3 regions of the Anaerobacillus alkaliphilus genome follow, and region 2 is predicted to be linked to each of the others. Evidence: riboswitches for the same ligand, from Rfam matches in the RefSeq annotation. Region 2 holds a riboswitch; each other region holds the start of a gene.
What was found. A riboswitch is a leader RNA that binds a small molecule or an ion and turns the genes downstream of it on or off. The one in region 2 is predicted to bind lysine.
Positions count from the first base shown of each region.

Region 1 (4,884 bases), on a different contig from region 2:
TCGAAACCCATTTAAGAGAGTTAAATCGTCGTCCAGAAGATTACGATGCAATCGTTACCGGGGATTTGTCTAGAATAGGAACACCAATTTTAAAGAGTTTGCTATTAGAACAAGACATTGATATTTCAAAGGTTCATCAAGATTGTGGTGTATTAGTTTATAGCACGGATCAAAAGGTTTTTTCAGGTGGTAGTGGTTGTGCATGTTCTGCCGTCGTTACGTATGGTCATTTATTCAGTGAATTAAAACGTGGAACATTTAAGAGAATATTGGTTGTTGCAACAGGTGCTCTATTAAATCCAACCATGGTGCAACAAAAAGAGTCCATTCCATGCATTGCTCATGGTGTATCTTTTGAGTATGTTGAGTAACCAAAGAAAGAAATGGGGGTGAGCAAAATGGAGTACGTTGTTGCCTTTACTGTAGGAGGCATAATTTGTGTCTTTGGCCAATTACTTTTAGATTTTTTTAAGTTTTCTCCTGCCCATGTCATGAGTTCTTTAGTTATTGTAGGTGCATTATTAGATGGATTTCATTTGTACGACCGCCTTATTGACTTTGCGGGTGCTGGAGCAATTGTACCTATCACCAGTTTTGGCCATTCTCTTGTGCATGGGGCAATGGCAGAAGCTCAAAGATCAGGATTTTTAGGGATTGGTATGGGGATATTTGAAGTGACATCAGCGGGTATATCATCAGCTATTCTCTTTGGATTTTTAGTAGCAGTATTCTTTAAACCGAAAGGATGAAACCATGGAACCTAAAAAAAGAGTCATATTAATTACCGATGGTGACGAGTCTGCCAAACAAGCCGTTGAAGTTGTTGCAAAGGAAATTGGCGGTCGTTGCATTTCAAGTTCATGGGGAAATCCTAGTCGATTATCAGGTGAAGAACTTGTTAAGTTAATAAAAAAAACGCCTCATGATCCCATTTTAGTTATGTTCGATGATTGTGGTTTTACAGAGGAAGGTCCAGGAGAAGAAGCGATGCGCTATGTGGCAACGCATAATGATTTAAATATTATTGGTGCAATTGCTGTAGCCTCGAGAACTCATCACAGTGAATGGACAAGGGTGGACGTAAGTATTGATCGTAATGGCCATTTGACTGAATATGGGGTTGATAAATATGGTCTGCCAGATATTGAGTTAGGAAGAATTAATGGTGACACAGTCTACATTCTAGACCAGTTATCGATTCCTTTTATTGTAGGTATTGGGGATATTGGGAAGATGGCAGGGAAAGATGAAGTGGAGAAAGGAGCGCCAATAACTAAAAAAGCTGTTGAATTAATTTTAGAAAGGAGCGAGTAACAGTGTCTAATGAAATCGTTGAAGAAAATAAAGTAGAAAAAACAAAGCAAGCTGTATCTGTTAAACTGGTCGAAAATGAAAAATACTTAAAAGAAAGATTAGGCATCGGGACTACGTTTGATATTGGTGTAAGAAAAATGACAGTTTTAGAAAGGGATATACAAATTTACTTTCTAAATGGATTAGTTGATAGCCAGTTTGTCATTATGATGCTAAAAGATCTCATGTTTTTAAATGCCGAAGAAAAACAGAAGACTCGACTCAAAGATAAAATAGAAAACAGTTTATCTCATGTGCAAGTTCAGAAGGTAAAGACATTAGATGAAGCATCTGACCAATTGTTAGCAGGACTAATTATTATCTTAATGGAAGATGAGTCAGAGGCAATCCTTGTAGATGTGAGGAGTTATCCAGGGAGAGGTCCAGATGAACCTGATACTGAGCGGGTTGTTCGTGGGGCAAGAGACGGCTTTACAGAAAATTTAATTGTAAATACAGCATTAACAAGACGAAGAATTAAAGATGAACGCTTACGGCATGAAATTCTTCAGGTCGGGACTCGTTCCAAAACAGATATTTGTGTTGCGTACATAAAGGATGTCGCTGATCATACCTATGTTGATCAAGTAAAAAAAGAATTAGAGGCCATTGATATAGATGGGATATCTATGGCAGATAAAGTTGTTGAGGAATTCATTGTAAAACAAGGCCTAAATCCCTTTCCATTAGTTCGTTATACAGAAAGACCCGATGTAACTGCTAGCCATCTCCTTGAGGGGCATGTAGTTGTCTATGTTGATACTTCTCCTAGTGTAATTATCTTACCAACAACATTTTTCCACCACGTTCAGCACGCGGAGGAATTCCGTCAAGCGCCAATAGTAGGTACGTTTTTACGATGGGTCCGTTATTTTGGGATGATTTTTGCCCTACTAATCTTACCTTTATGGTTATTAATGGTTATGGAGCCTGCTCTATTACCACAAGCTTTAGAGTTTATTGGACCCGATGAAACAACGAATGTACCCGTATTTGCGCAAATTGTAATTGCTGAAGTGGGGATAGAACTTCTGAGGATGGCGGCCATTCATACCCCATCACCTCTTGCGACAGCGCTTGGTTTAGTTGCCGCTCTGCTAATAGGTGAGATAGCCATAAATGTTGGTCTATTTATCCCTGAAGTAATTCTCTATGTTGCCTTAGGAGCCATTGGAACGTTTGCTACACCGAGTTATGAGTTAGGGATTGCGCTTAAGTTGTCCCGAATAGCTTTACTATTAGCTGTATTTCTCTTTAAAGTACCAGGCTTTATGATTGGTTGTACAGTTCTATTACTATTCATGGTTTCAATAAAACCGATGAATACACCATATATGTGGCCATTTATTCCTTTCTACCCACGAGCTCTAGCAGATATTGTATTCAGGCTTGCTGTGCCATTAAAAAGGAAAAGACCACAAATTGTTAACCCTCAAAACCCTCATAAACAATCCGCGAACTAACATATTGCGATTGCGTGAGTTTTGTGTTAAAGTATAACGTAATTAATTTTATTATGATAATTTAATAATTCCTCATTGTTTAATGGGGTAGAGGCGCAAAACGAATGAGTAAACTGTGGAGCTTGGGAAGTGTTGAAGCAGTTAGAAAGGTCAATTTGCCGAAGTGAGAATGTGTTCCCCCATATTCTTGCTGGGTCGTTGTTGAATAAATAACGAACTGTCACTGTGTAGCAGTGGAGGACTACTTTTAATTTTGAGGTTACGTATATGCTTATATAAGGCGGAAAATGTAACTTACATTTCCGCCTTTTTGTATGTATAAGATATGCTAACTTGGAAATAAAGAAATCGAATTTTGAATTTAAGGTTCAATTATATTTTAAATTCAACATTCACATATGAGAGGAGTTTAGTGAATGTACAAACATGGCACGAGTAGAAGTAATGACTTAGGACATTTAGAAATAGGTGGAGTTGATACTGTTCAATTAAGAGAACAGTTTGGTACCCCATTATATGTCTATGATGTAGCTTTAATTAGGGAAAGAGCAAACAGCTTTTTACAGGCTTTTAAAAAACGTGGAATTAAAGCGCAAGTTGCATATGCAAGTAAAGCTTTTAGTTGTGTGGCAATGGTTCAGTTAGCTAAGGAACTAGATCTAAGTTTAGATGTCGTTTCTGGTGGCGAGTTACACACAGCTTTAGTAGCAGGATTTCCAGTAGAAAAAATTCATTTTCACGGCAATAATAAGAGTGTTTTTGAAATTGAAATGGCCGTTGAAGCAGGGATTGGTTGCTTTGTCGTTGATAATTTTTATGAGATTGAACTCTTACGAGAAGCCGCCAAAAAGTATCAAAAAACAGTTTCCGTATTACTGAGAATTACTCCAGGTGTTGAGGCACATACTCATGACTATATTTCAACAGGGCAAGAAGACTCTAAATTTGGTTTCGACTTAATTAGTGGGCAAGCTGAAGAAGCAATTGTCAGGGTTAGTGATGATGACGCGTTTGAAATGCTTGGTTTACATTGTCATATCGGATCTCAAATCTTTGAAACAACGGGTTTTACGATGGCAGTCGAAAAGATATTTTCTTACTTAGCTGAATGGAAAACTAAGTTGAACTACGTTCCAAAGGTAGTAAACTTAGGTGGGGGTTTTGGTATTCGTTATATAGAAGGTGATACACCACTTCCGGTTTCACAATATATCGATGCAACAATTGATGCAGTAGAAGAACAATCAGCTAAGTTAGGTATTGATATTCCCGAAATTTGGATTGAACCGGGCCGTTCCCTCGTTGGTGATGCTGGCACGACACTATATACAATTGGCTCAGAAAAAGAAATACCTGAAGTACGGCACTACTTATCAGTTGATGGTGGGATGACAGATAACCTTCGACCAGCGCTTTATCAAGCTAAGTACGAGGCGATGATTGCTAATCGTAGTAACGAAAGCAGCCAAGAAACATACTCAATTGCAGGAAAGTGTTGTGAAAGTGGGGATATGTTAATTTGGGATATCGCTTTACCGTTTGCGAAACATGGTGATTTGTTGGCAGTTTCTTGTACTGGTGCGTACGGATATTCAATGTCAAATAACTATAATCGGATACCGAGACCGGCAGTTGTTTTCGTAGAGAACGGTGATCCTACTCTAGTTGTAAAAAGAGAGACATATAAAGATATTGTCCAATTGGACCTACAGCTAAGTGGTAAAGGTTTGTCGAAATAGTATTTTTAGTTGAGGATAACATAAGTTAGTTGTGTTATCCTTTTATTATGTTCTCTTGTAGTTATATCAATATAATAAGAGGGGTAATAATTGGCTATTACTCTATTAATCTCCTAATGAAACTGTTCCCTTCATTTCGTTATGATAGATAAGAACAACGAGATGGAGGTACAGCATGAAAAAACTATTTACTTGTATTATGGCATTTCTAATGATTCCTATGGGTTCTGCATTAGCTAGTTCAACTACTACTGTTCAAGATTCAGTTATCCAAACTGGGATGAAATACCTTGGGGCACCTTATCAGTTTGGAGCAGCGGTTGGGGATA
Region 1 is NZ_QOUX01000001.1:33,934-38,817, forward strand. It holds gene spoVAD (stage V sporulation protein AD) at 1-371, shown strand, start outside; gene spoVAE (stage V sporulation protein AE) at 399-749, shown strand; gene spoVAEA (stage V sporulation protein SpoVABEA) at 754-1,314, shown strand; gene DS745_RS00205 (spore germination protein) at 1,317-2,816, shown strand; lysine riboswitch at 2,897-3,068, shown strand; gene lysA (diaminopimelate decarboxylase) at 3,233-4,555, shown strand; gene DS745_RS00215 (LysM peptidoglycan-binding domain-containing protein) at 4,731-4,884, shown strand, end outside.
Region 1: another riboswitch for lysine. It lies ahead of lysA (diaminopimelate decarboxylase); the one in region 2 lies ahead of dapA (4-hydroxy-tetrahydrodipicolinate synthase).

Region 2 (4,884 bases):
AACAACTCTACCTGCCTAACATCAAACTGTGTCCCACTTCCAGCATAAAGCAATTCTAGCGCTTTATGTGGCAATATAGGCGGTCGATAAACTCGATGGCTAGTTACAGCGTCAAACACATCAGCAACACTTATAATCTTTGCATACTTATGAATTTCATTCCCTTTTAAATTGCGTGGATATCCGGTACCATCAATTCTTTCATGATGTTGAAAAGCGCAATGCGCAACAGGAAGCGGTATTTCATGAAGTTTTCTTAATACTTCAAACCCTAACGAACAATGTGTTTTCATATGTTCAAATTCACTTTGGGTTAATGAACCTGGTTTATTAAGTATCTCCGGCGAAACGTATACTTTTCCTAGATCATGCAACATCGCTCCTATGCCAATTTCTTCGATGTTTTTTAATGGTAACCCATTAGCAATCGCTAGCTGACATGAGTAAATAGTCACATTCACACTATGCATGTACAAATAATTTTCATGTATTTTTGTAGTAGCTAGTAAATTTAACGCTGTTCGATTATCAGATAAACAATGCAATATGTCTTTAAAAATCTTTTGAAAACTTCTAATCGTACGTTCTGACTTCATCATACCTTTAACCTTTGAGGTTGCTAAATCAGCAATCGTGTGAAGACCCTCAGTAATCAAATTGACAGCTTCTAACCGTAACTCTTCAGGTATGGCTTCAACAATTTCAATTCCCTCAGATAGTTCATCTTCTATGTAAATAGTAAAAATGTTATATTTCTTGAGTCTGCGGATTAAGCCTTCTGACAGTTCTGTTCCAGCTGCTAGCAGGACTTTCCCTTTCTCGTTATATATCGTTTTTCCTAGTTTAATTCCCGGCGTTATTTTGTCAACAGTAATTAAACGCATTTCTTTCCCTCATTTCTTTTTGCGCTTACCTAATATTAAACTGAAACCCCAATCAATTAAATGGTTTTTGTCACTTTCTATCGAAAAATATGAAAATTTTTGATATATTGGGTGATAAGACCTAGACAAATTACTTGCACTCTAAAAGATAAATTACTGACAAATTTATCATCTCCCACTTTTTTTGTCGTTTTTATTGCAAAAACGCTGACAATTTGATATCTTTGATGAAAGTTCATATTATTTCTTACTTTAATTTACATTGAAGTGATAGAGGCGCAATGACCATTAGTACATATTCTGAGGAGAATGAGCTCTGTTGACGGATTTCGAAAGGGGAATTTGCCGAAGTAACTAGTGACTCATAAATTAGTTACTGGGCCTGCGATTGAACAAATCCAGGACTGTCGTATAGTGGCGACGCTATATGGAGGGCTATCTTACGCTGGAGTAACCGAGACGTTACCTTTCTAGCAACAACGATTCCCTCGTTGTTGCTTTTTGTCTTTTTATCGGTGATCTTGTAATTTAGCTCTATTCAAGAACTTAACTCGTCTTTTATAATGAAGAAGGGCGAAAAACTACTGAATAGAGGTGTGTTCCATGAATTTTGGACAATTATTAACGGCAATGGTTACACCATTTGACCAAGAAGGAAAAATTGATTTTGAAGCAACACAATCATTACTAAACCACTTAATCGCAAATGGAACTGATGGAATCGTCGTTGCCGGAACAACAGGTGAATCACCTACTCTCACAACGAGCGAAAAAGCAGATTTGTTTAAGTTTGTTGTCGAGGTTGTTGCTGGACGTGTATCTGTTATTGCAGGTACAGGAACGAATAGTACGGCATCTTCCATTGAATTAACTCAAATCGCAAGCCAAGCTGGTGTTGACGGAATTATGCTTGTAGCACCATATTATAATAAACCAAGTCAAGAAGGGCTTTATCAACATTTTAAAACAATTGCAGAAACAACTAAGCTACCAGTTATGCTTTATAACATCCCTGGTCGTAGCGTTGTTAATATGCAGTTAGATACGATTGTTCGTTTATCACAAATTGAAAATATTGTTTGTATAAAGGAAGCAAGCGGAGATCTTGATGCAATGGCGAACATTATTGAAAATACGCCAGAGGATTTCTTACTTTATAGCGGGGATGACAGTTTAACACTACCAGTGTTAGCAATCGGCGGACACGGTGTAGTATCCGTTGCCTCTCATGTGATTGGAAACGAAATGCAGGACATGATGAACGCATTTCATAATGGTGATACAAAAACTGCTGCCACTCTACACAGACAGCTATTACCAATTATGAAATCATTATTTATTGCTCCAAATCCAACGCCTGTAAAAGCTGCTCTAGGTATGATTGGTCAAAACGTAGGTTCAGTTCGCTTACCATTAGTACCACTGACGGAAGTTGAAAACATGACAGTTTCAGCCGCATTAAAAGCAAAATTATTATCTCCAGCTTTATAATGAATAAACCCTCCTACTAGTGGGAGGGTTTATTTATGTATTGAAGGACATTTTCTAATGATGTTTTACCGTAGGCGTTCCGTTATTTTGCTGTTATGGGCTCTTTTTGACCTGAAAAATGGCCAATTAACGGAACTGGTGGCCGCGAAACTCAAAAAAGGGCATTTTTCCACTAAATAGCGGAACGTATGACCGCTAATTTTTCAACCGCTGCATTGCAGTCAAAAAACAGCTTCCTTCAAATCATCTACTCACCTACAGGACTAAACTCATGCACCCACACTTTCATATTTGGTACCCATGGCATTCCCTTGTGTATGGATAAAATCGCATTTTTATATTCTTCTAATGTTGGATAGCCCTCATCCTGAGCCATTTCATCAGTTAAGTCCCCAAGAGTTTGGCGATAGACCTTATCTACTTTAAACGAGTGGTTATGTAAGACCATGATCTCCCCTGGATCTGCGTAACGGCCATTCCTTCTCACTGCCCTTTTTTGACCACTTATAATCTTTTCGATATCGGCTGCACCTGTAACCAATCGGTCGATTTCACATGTTTTTGGCGGTAATTTCTCTTGTTCAGTCATAGTACTCCCTCACTTTCATTCAGTTTTAACCATTATAGCATTAACAATGAAAAAAGATAATTACGCTACCGTAATTATCTTTTTCCTACTACTCTTACGTGCACTGGAACGACTGAATTGCTTCTAAGTCAGTTCCGAAGTATACCCATCTAAATCCAGTCCAACGGTAACCTGCGATAGATCTTCTACCTACAAACGTCGGGTAGAACCAGAATTGTTGTCGGTTCGTTAACCAAACATACGTAAAACGTCGTAAACATCTTCTAATTGCTCCCGGATCAACAGCGAACACCCCTACTTGCTGTGTTTGTTGTTGTGGTGTAAATGACGGTGGTGGTGTCGTTGGTGGTCCATCTTGCTGACCTGGTCCTGGTGGTGGTCCTGGCGGCGGTCCTGGTGGTCCCCATTGTTGACCTGGCGGTTGACCCCATGGTGGTCCCCATTGTTGACCAGGTTGTTGTCCCCATGGCGGTCCCCATTGTTGACCAGGTTGTTGTCCCCATGGCGGTCCCCACTGTTGGCCAGGTTGTTGTCCCCAAGGTTGGCTAGGTTGCTGCCACCACTGTTGACCCATTTGTCCTGTACCTTGCCCTGGAAATAAATAATTAAATAACGGATTTAATAATCTTTCGTCTTGTTGCTGATATTGGCTATGTCCCATTAGTTCATTTGAGTCATACCCATAATGTAAATGTTCATAGTTTGGATACAAATGATGCACTCCCTTTCTTCTAGGCCTACATCATCCTATGCATTAGGCAGCGGGCATTCATCTTGTACAAGATAAAAGGGCTTTTGACTAGATCCCTAACAACAGCCCTCTATATTCAGTCACGATCATCCAAACCACACCACTCAATAACAGTAAGCGCAATAATTTCAGCTGCTTTAAAAATTTCATCTAATTCTATATACTCATTAGGAAAATGGGCCATACTTGATTTTCCTGGGCCAAATACAATTGAAGGTGTGTCACCTACTTGCGTTAAAAGTCCACCGTCCGTTCCCCAAGGAGAAGCTTCCACCGTTGCGTTTATCCCTGTAACGTCGAAAAACTTCTCTTCTACTATTTTCATCAACGGATGGTCAAGATCTATTGAACCGGGCAACCACTGAGCTCCGTACCATTCAAGCACAACAGGGTGATCAATAAACCACTCATCTATTGCCCCTAACCTTTCTAACCACTCAGCCAACTCCGCCTGGACTTCCTCAATCGTCTCGCTCGGTGCAATCCCTATTCGCCCTTCAAGCTTGACTAGATCTGCAACTGATGAAGGCCAATCTCCCCCTTCAATTCGACCAACATTGATTGGTACAGGAATAGGAATTGAACGATAAAGGGGATCATCTATTCGTTCATTGCGTATTTTTTCAAGCGCCAGAATATGATTAACAACTAATCCAGCTTTCTCAATAGCACTCACCCCGTGGTACCTGGTACCACCATGAGCGGAACGCCCTTTGACATGAATGCGAAACCACTTTGAACCTTGTTGTTTCGGAAATATCTTCATATCCGTTGGCTCAGGAATTATGGCTGCATCCGCTGTATATCCTTTCATGATCGCGGCAAGTGTTCCAGCACCGCCACTTTCTTCCTCCACAACACTATGAAGAATGACATCTCCCTTTAGCTTGATATTTAATTGTTGAATCGCTTCAATTGCTAAATAAAGGGACAGATTCCCACCCTTCATATCTGTGGTCCCACGCCCATACATTTTTCCATCTATTATGTTAGCTTCATAGGGAGAATTCTCCCACTGTGTACCATCTCCTGCAGGAACGACATCAACGTGACCATTTAAAACAATTGAAGGACCTCCACCCGTTCCTTTTAATAAGCCCACAACATTCGGACTGCCCTCAAACATCTCTCGGTTTGAAAAGAAGGAAGGATGCTCTTTCAACTGATTC
Region 2 is NZ_QOUX01000047.1:618,955-623,838, forward strand. It holds gene DS745_RS23430 (HD-GYP domain-containing protein) at 1-884, opposite strand, end outside; lysine riboswitch at 1,148-1,330, shown strand; gene dapA (4-hydroxy-tetrahydrodipicolinate synthase) at 1,488-2,375, shown strand; gene DS745_RS23440 (ASCH domain-containing protein) at 2,623-2,964, opposite strand; gene DS745_RS23445 (hypothetical protein) at 3,059-3,538, opposite strand; gene DS745_RS23450 (peptidase) at 3,792-4,884, opposite strand, start outside.

Region 3 (4,884 bases), on a different contig from region 2:
AACACCTTCACATCGCTTTTTCCTAACGCAAAGCTCCGAATAGTTAAGAACATTACCGCTAAAGTAGTGGTTCTAATTCCACCACCTACACTTGATGGACTCGCACCAATAATCATAAGACCTGAAAGTAAGAGTAGTGTTGCCAGACTTAAATCTGAAACGTCCATGATCGCCAACCCACCACTTCTTGCGGTAGCTGAATTAAATAAAGAATGAAATAATTGCTGATGCCACTCTAGTCCTACATAATAGTGCCCATACTCTAACGCCCAAATGGAGATAAAACCAAAGAAAAACACAATGAAATATGTGGCTGTAGTAATCTTGGTGAATAAGCTAAATTTGAAATTCGGGTGTTCTTTAGAGAAATACTGCTTTAACTCCATTAACACCGGGAAGCCAATTGCTCCAGCAAAAATCAACAAAACAGTAACGAGTTGGACAAAATAATCATTTGCAAAAGGAATTAATGATTGGCCAGTAACGTCAAAACCTGCGTTTGTAAAAGCACTTAGGGATGCAAAAGCTCCTTGGTAATATGCTTCACCAACTGTATCGAAATGATTTAAAAAGTATGTTCCTAAAATAAGTGCACCAATTAATTCAATCGCTAACGCAACAACTAGTATCCCACGCATTAAGTTCACAAGACCCGAGAAATTATTTTGATTTTGGTCAACCATGATAAGCATTCTTTGAGAAAGAATGATTTTTCTACCAAAGATCATCCAAACAAATGTCCCTAAGGTCATAATTCCAATTCCGCCTAATTGAATAGCTATTGCCAAAAAAATAATACCTATGTAGCTGAACGTTTCGGAAACATTCACAACTGTTAGTCCAGTTACACTTACTGCACTAACGGAAGTAAACAAGGCTTCCGGATATGTCACGTTTACACCAGGTAAGCTTGAAATGGGTAAATATAGCAACAAACTAAATAAAAACATTGCTACAATATATGAGATAATAATAATGCGAAACGGGGTTAAAAACTTACCTTTAGATAAATTCATCATCTTTACCTCCGAATTTTGTTCGGGACTTAGTATACCACAGATTTAGAAATAGCATATAGTGAATTCACAATAAAAGAAGTATAATACTTTATAGAGTAAAAGTTAATTGTAGAAATCAATGATTTATAAGTTTGAACTTAGAGCCATACTAAAATTCTACATGACTTACACAAAAAAATTGGGGGACGGATGATGATCTTTGGTCAAAAAAAGACAACAACCATAGATGAAACAGAACTGCAAATTCCTTTGTTTGGCTACGATTTATTAAGAGAAGATGTTCTACCAGATCTTCTTGGAAAAGAGCATAATATTATTTTATATTGGTCGGGGAAATCACTTGCAAGAAAATATCCGGTTAACTCCATTGAAGAAATTATTGGTTTCTTCCAACGAGCAGGTTGGGGAGAGTTAACACTGTTAAAAGAAAAAAAATCAGAATTAACCTTTGAGTTAACGTCTAGCTTATTTGGGCAAAAAAAACAAATACATCGACCTCTAGAAGCTGGTTTTCTAGCTGAGCAAATTCAACGTATTGTCGGGTATATGACAGAAACAAACGAAGTACAAAAAAAAGGGCATCCAACGCTGATTTTTCACGTTAAATGGGATGTGTACGATGAAAGCGTGTAAAAAACGAGCAGCATCAAGATGCTGCTCGTTTTCTCAGTAATACTAAACAGTAACCTTAACTTTATCTAATTGAAATTCTTCATGAAGTGTCTCGACAGCCAACACCATATCTTTTTGGTCTACAACCGTAGAAACTTTAATTTCTGATGTACTAACCATTTTTATTAAAATCCCTTTTTCTGAAAGAGCTTTAAACATTTGACCAGCCACACCTGGATTAGAGATCATTCCTGAACCTACTATTGATACTTTGGCTAGTCCTGTTTCGTGCAAGATTTCTTGAAATTTTAATGTTTCACGATTTTGCTCAAGTACTTCTAACGTTTCAGTTAACTTCTCAGAAAGAACTGAAAAGGAAATATTTGTATTCTCACTTGCGATGACATTTTGGATAATAATATCCACATTCACATTGTTTGCAGCTAGTGTTGTAAATAAATTTGATAGTCCTTCAATTTGGTTTGGCATGCCACAAACTGATATTTTAGCCACATTACTTTCAAAAGCTAGACCACGTACAACTAAATTCTCTTCCACTGTTACTTCCTCCTCAATCATTGTGCCTTCTTCTTCAACCATACTAGAACGAACCGTTAATTTTACCTGATAATTTTTTGCAAACTCAACAGCACGAGGATGTAATACTCCTGCACCAAGGTTTGCTAATTCTAACATTTCATCATAGGAAATTGAGCTTAATTTCCGAGCATTTTTTACTACTCTTGGGTCTGTTGTAAATACGCCTGTTACATCAGTAAAGATATCACAACGATCAGCATGTAAGCCAGCTGCGAGAGCAACTGCTGTCGTATCTGATCCTCCTCTTCCTAAAGTAGTAATTTCATCATCTACAGTTACACCTTGGAAACCAGCAACAATAACGATTTTCCCTGCACCCAAATGTTGTTTAATTGTTTCTTCCTCAAACTTCGTAATACGAGCATTGCTATGGCAAGCTTCTGTGATAATCCCTGCCTGCCAGCCAGTTAATGAAACTGCCTCATAACCTCTCGCCTGTAATGCCATTGATAATAACGATATAGTCACTTGCTCACCAGTACTAAGTAGCATATCCATCTCTCTTTTACTAGGCTTATCCGTTATATCGTTAGCCAATTTTACTAACTCATCAGTTGACTTACCCATCGCAGAGACAACTACGACAACCTGATCACCGTTTTCAACCGTTTCTATCACTCTACCTGCAACATGTTTGATTCTTTCTACACTTCCAACTGAAGTTCCACCGAATTTTTGCACCACTAACCCCATACGTAACATCCTTTCAATTTCTATATTTTCCCCAATTCTATCTCAGTAGTTTTTCCATATAAAAAAGCATCAGTAAGAAGAAAACCCTCACTGATGCTTTAACTTTTTAATGTGTTAAAACAATAGAAACGAAAAATAATGTTCCCGTACACGTGAGATAGTTCTCCACACAATCATTGGGGTGACTGTGTGACAGCCCTACATTTCTTCAATGCAGGTCCAGCATAAAACTCGTGAGCGAGTGTTACACTTCGGCAAATTCCCCTTTTAATTATCATTACTGGACCTCATCATCCTACGATAATTTACTCTTGGTTTTTGCACCTCTACCACCACTTCAACATTTGAAGTATTGGATATTCAATTAAGAAGTAGTTTATCAGAAAAAAAAGTAATTGTAAATGTGGGAGAGAAAGAAAAACTCTCCATCTTACTCTTTTAGTTTTTCCATTAGAGCCAATGCTACTTTTTCTGGTATTCCTATGCTACGAAAATCTTCTAACTCGGCTTCTTTCATTTTCTTAACTGATCCAAAATGTTTTAACAATGTACGTTTCCGTTTCTCTCCTACTCCATCAATATCATCAAGAACAGATGTAAACAAAGTTTTGCTACGAATTTGACGATGAAATGTAATTGCAAAACGGTGAACTTCATCTTGGATCCGTTGCAACAAATAAAACTCCTGACTATCTCTTTTTAATGGGATTATTTCAGGTGGATCACCCATTAATAATTGTGACGTTCGGTGTTTATCATCTTTTGCCAAACCACATACGGGAATTGATAAACCTAACTCGTCTTCAATAACACTTTGAGCAGCTGAAATTTGTCCCTTACCTCCATCAATCACAATTAGGTCAGGTAATGGTTGGTTTTCTTTAAGTTGTCTTAAATAACGTCTTCTAACAACCTCTCTCATTGATTCATAGTCATCCGGGCCTGTTACTGTTTTCACTTTATATTTTCGATATCCTTTACGATTTGGTTTTCCATCAACAAACGAGACCATAGCGGAAACTGGATCTACACCTTGAATGTTCGAATTATCAAAGGCTTCAATTAGATGGGGTGAATGAATATTTAAAGCAATCCCTAAGTTTTCAATAGCCCTAACCGTTTTTGCTTCGTCACGTTCAATTAAAGCGAACTTTTCTTTTAAAGCCGCTTCTGCGTTTTTACCTGCCAGTTCAATTAAGTCCTTCTTGGGTCCTTTTTGAGGATGAACGGTTCGAACTTGGATAAAATCACTAGCTAGCTCTTTATCAATTGATTTTGGTAGGAATATTTCCTTGGGCTTAATGTGCTCTTTTTGACTATAGAATTGTCCTAGGAATGTTAAAAATTCATCATCAGGCTCTTGATAAACTGGAAACAGCGAAACATCACGTTCTATTAGCTTTCCCTGACGAACAAAAAAGACCTGTACACACATCCAGCCTTTATCGTAAGCAAAGCCAAAAACGTCCCGATCAACATCATCAGCAATTGTTATCCTCTGCTTTTCCATCACTGCCTCAATGTGTTGAATTTGGTCACGGTATTCCTTTGCTCGTTCGAACTCTAATGCTTCAGCAGCCTTTTCCATTTTAGCAAACAAATCTTTTTTAATTTCTTTATGACCACCGTTCAAGAAACGAGAGATCTCCTCAACCATTTCACGATTTGTAGCTTCGCTCACTTCTTGAATGCATGGTCCTAGGCATTGGTTAATATGATAATATAGGCATACTCTATCGGGTATGGTGCTACATTTTCTTAATGGATATAGACGATCAAGAAGTTTTTTCGTCTCACTAGCTGCCCCAGCATTAGGGTAAGGACCAAAATACTTTCCTTTATCCTTCTTTACATTTCTAGTTGTAATTAACCTAGGATGTTCTTCAGCAGTAATTTTCAAATATGGGTAACTTTTGTCATCCTTTAACATCACATTATATTTCGGATCATACTTCTTAAT
Region 3 is NZ_QOUX01000046.1:817,491-822,374, forward strand. It holds gene DS745_RS19200 (TrkH family potassium uptake protein) at 1-1,016, opposite strand, end outside; gene DS745_RS19205 (YslB family protein) at 1,212-1,652, shown strand; gene DS745_RS19210 (aspartate kinase) at 1,695-2,924, opposite strand; lysine riboswitch at 3,075-3,261, opposite strand; gene uvrC (excinuclease ABC subunit UvrC) at 3,355-4,884, opposite strand, start outside.
Region 3: another riboswitch for lysine. It lies ahead of DS745_RS19210 (aspartate kinase); the one in region 2 lies ahead of dapA (4-hydroxy-tetrahydrodipicolinate synthase).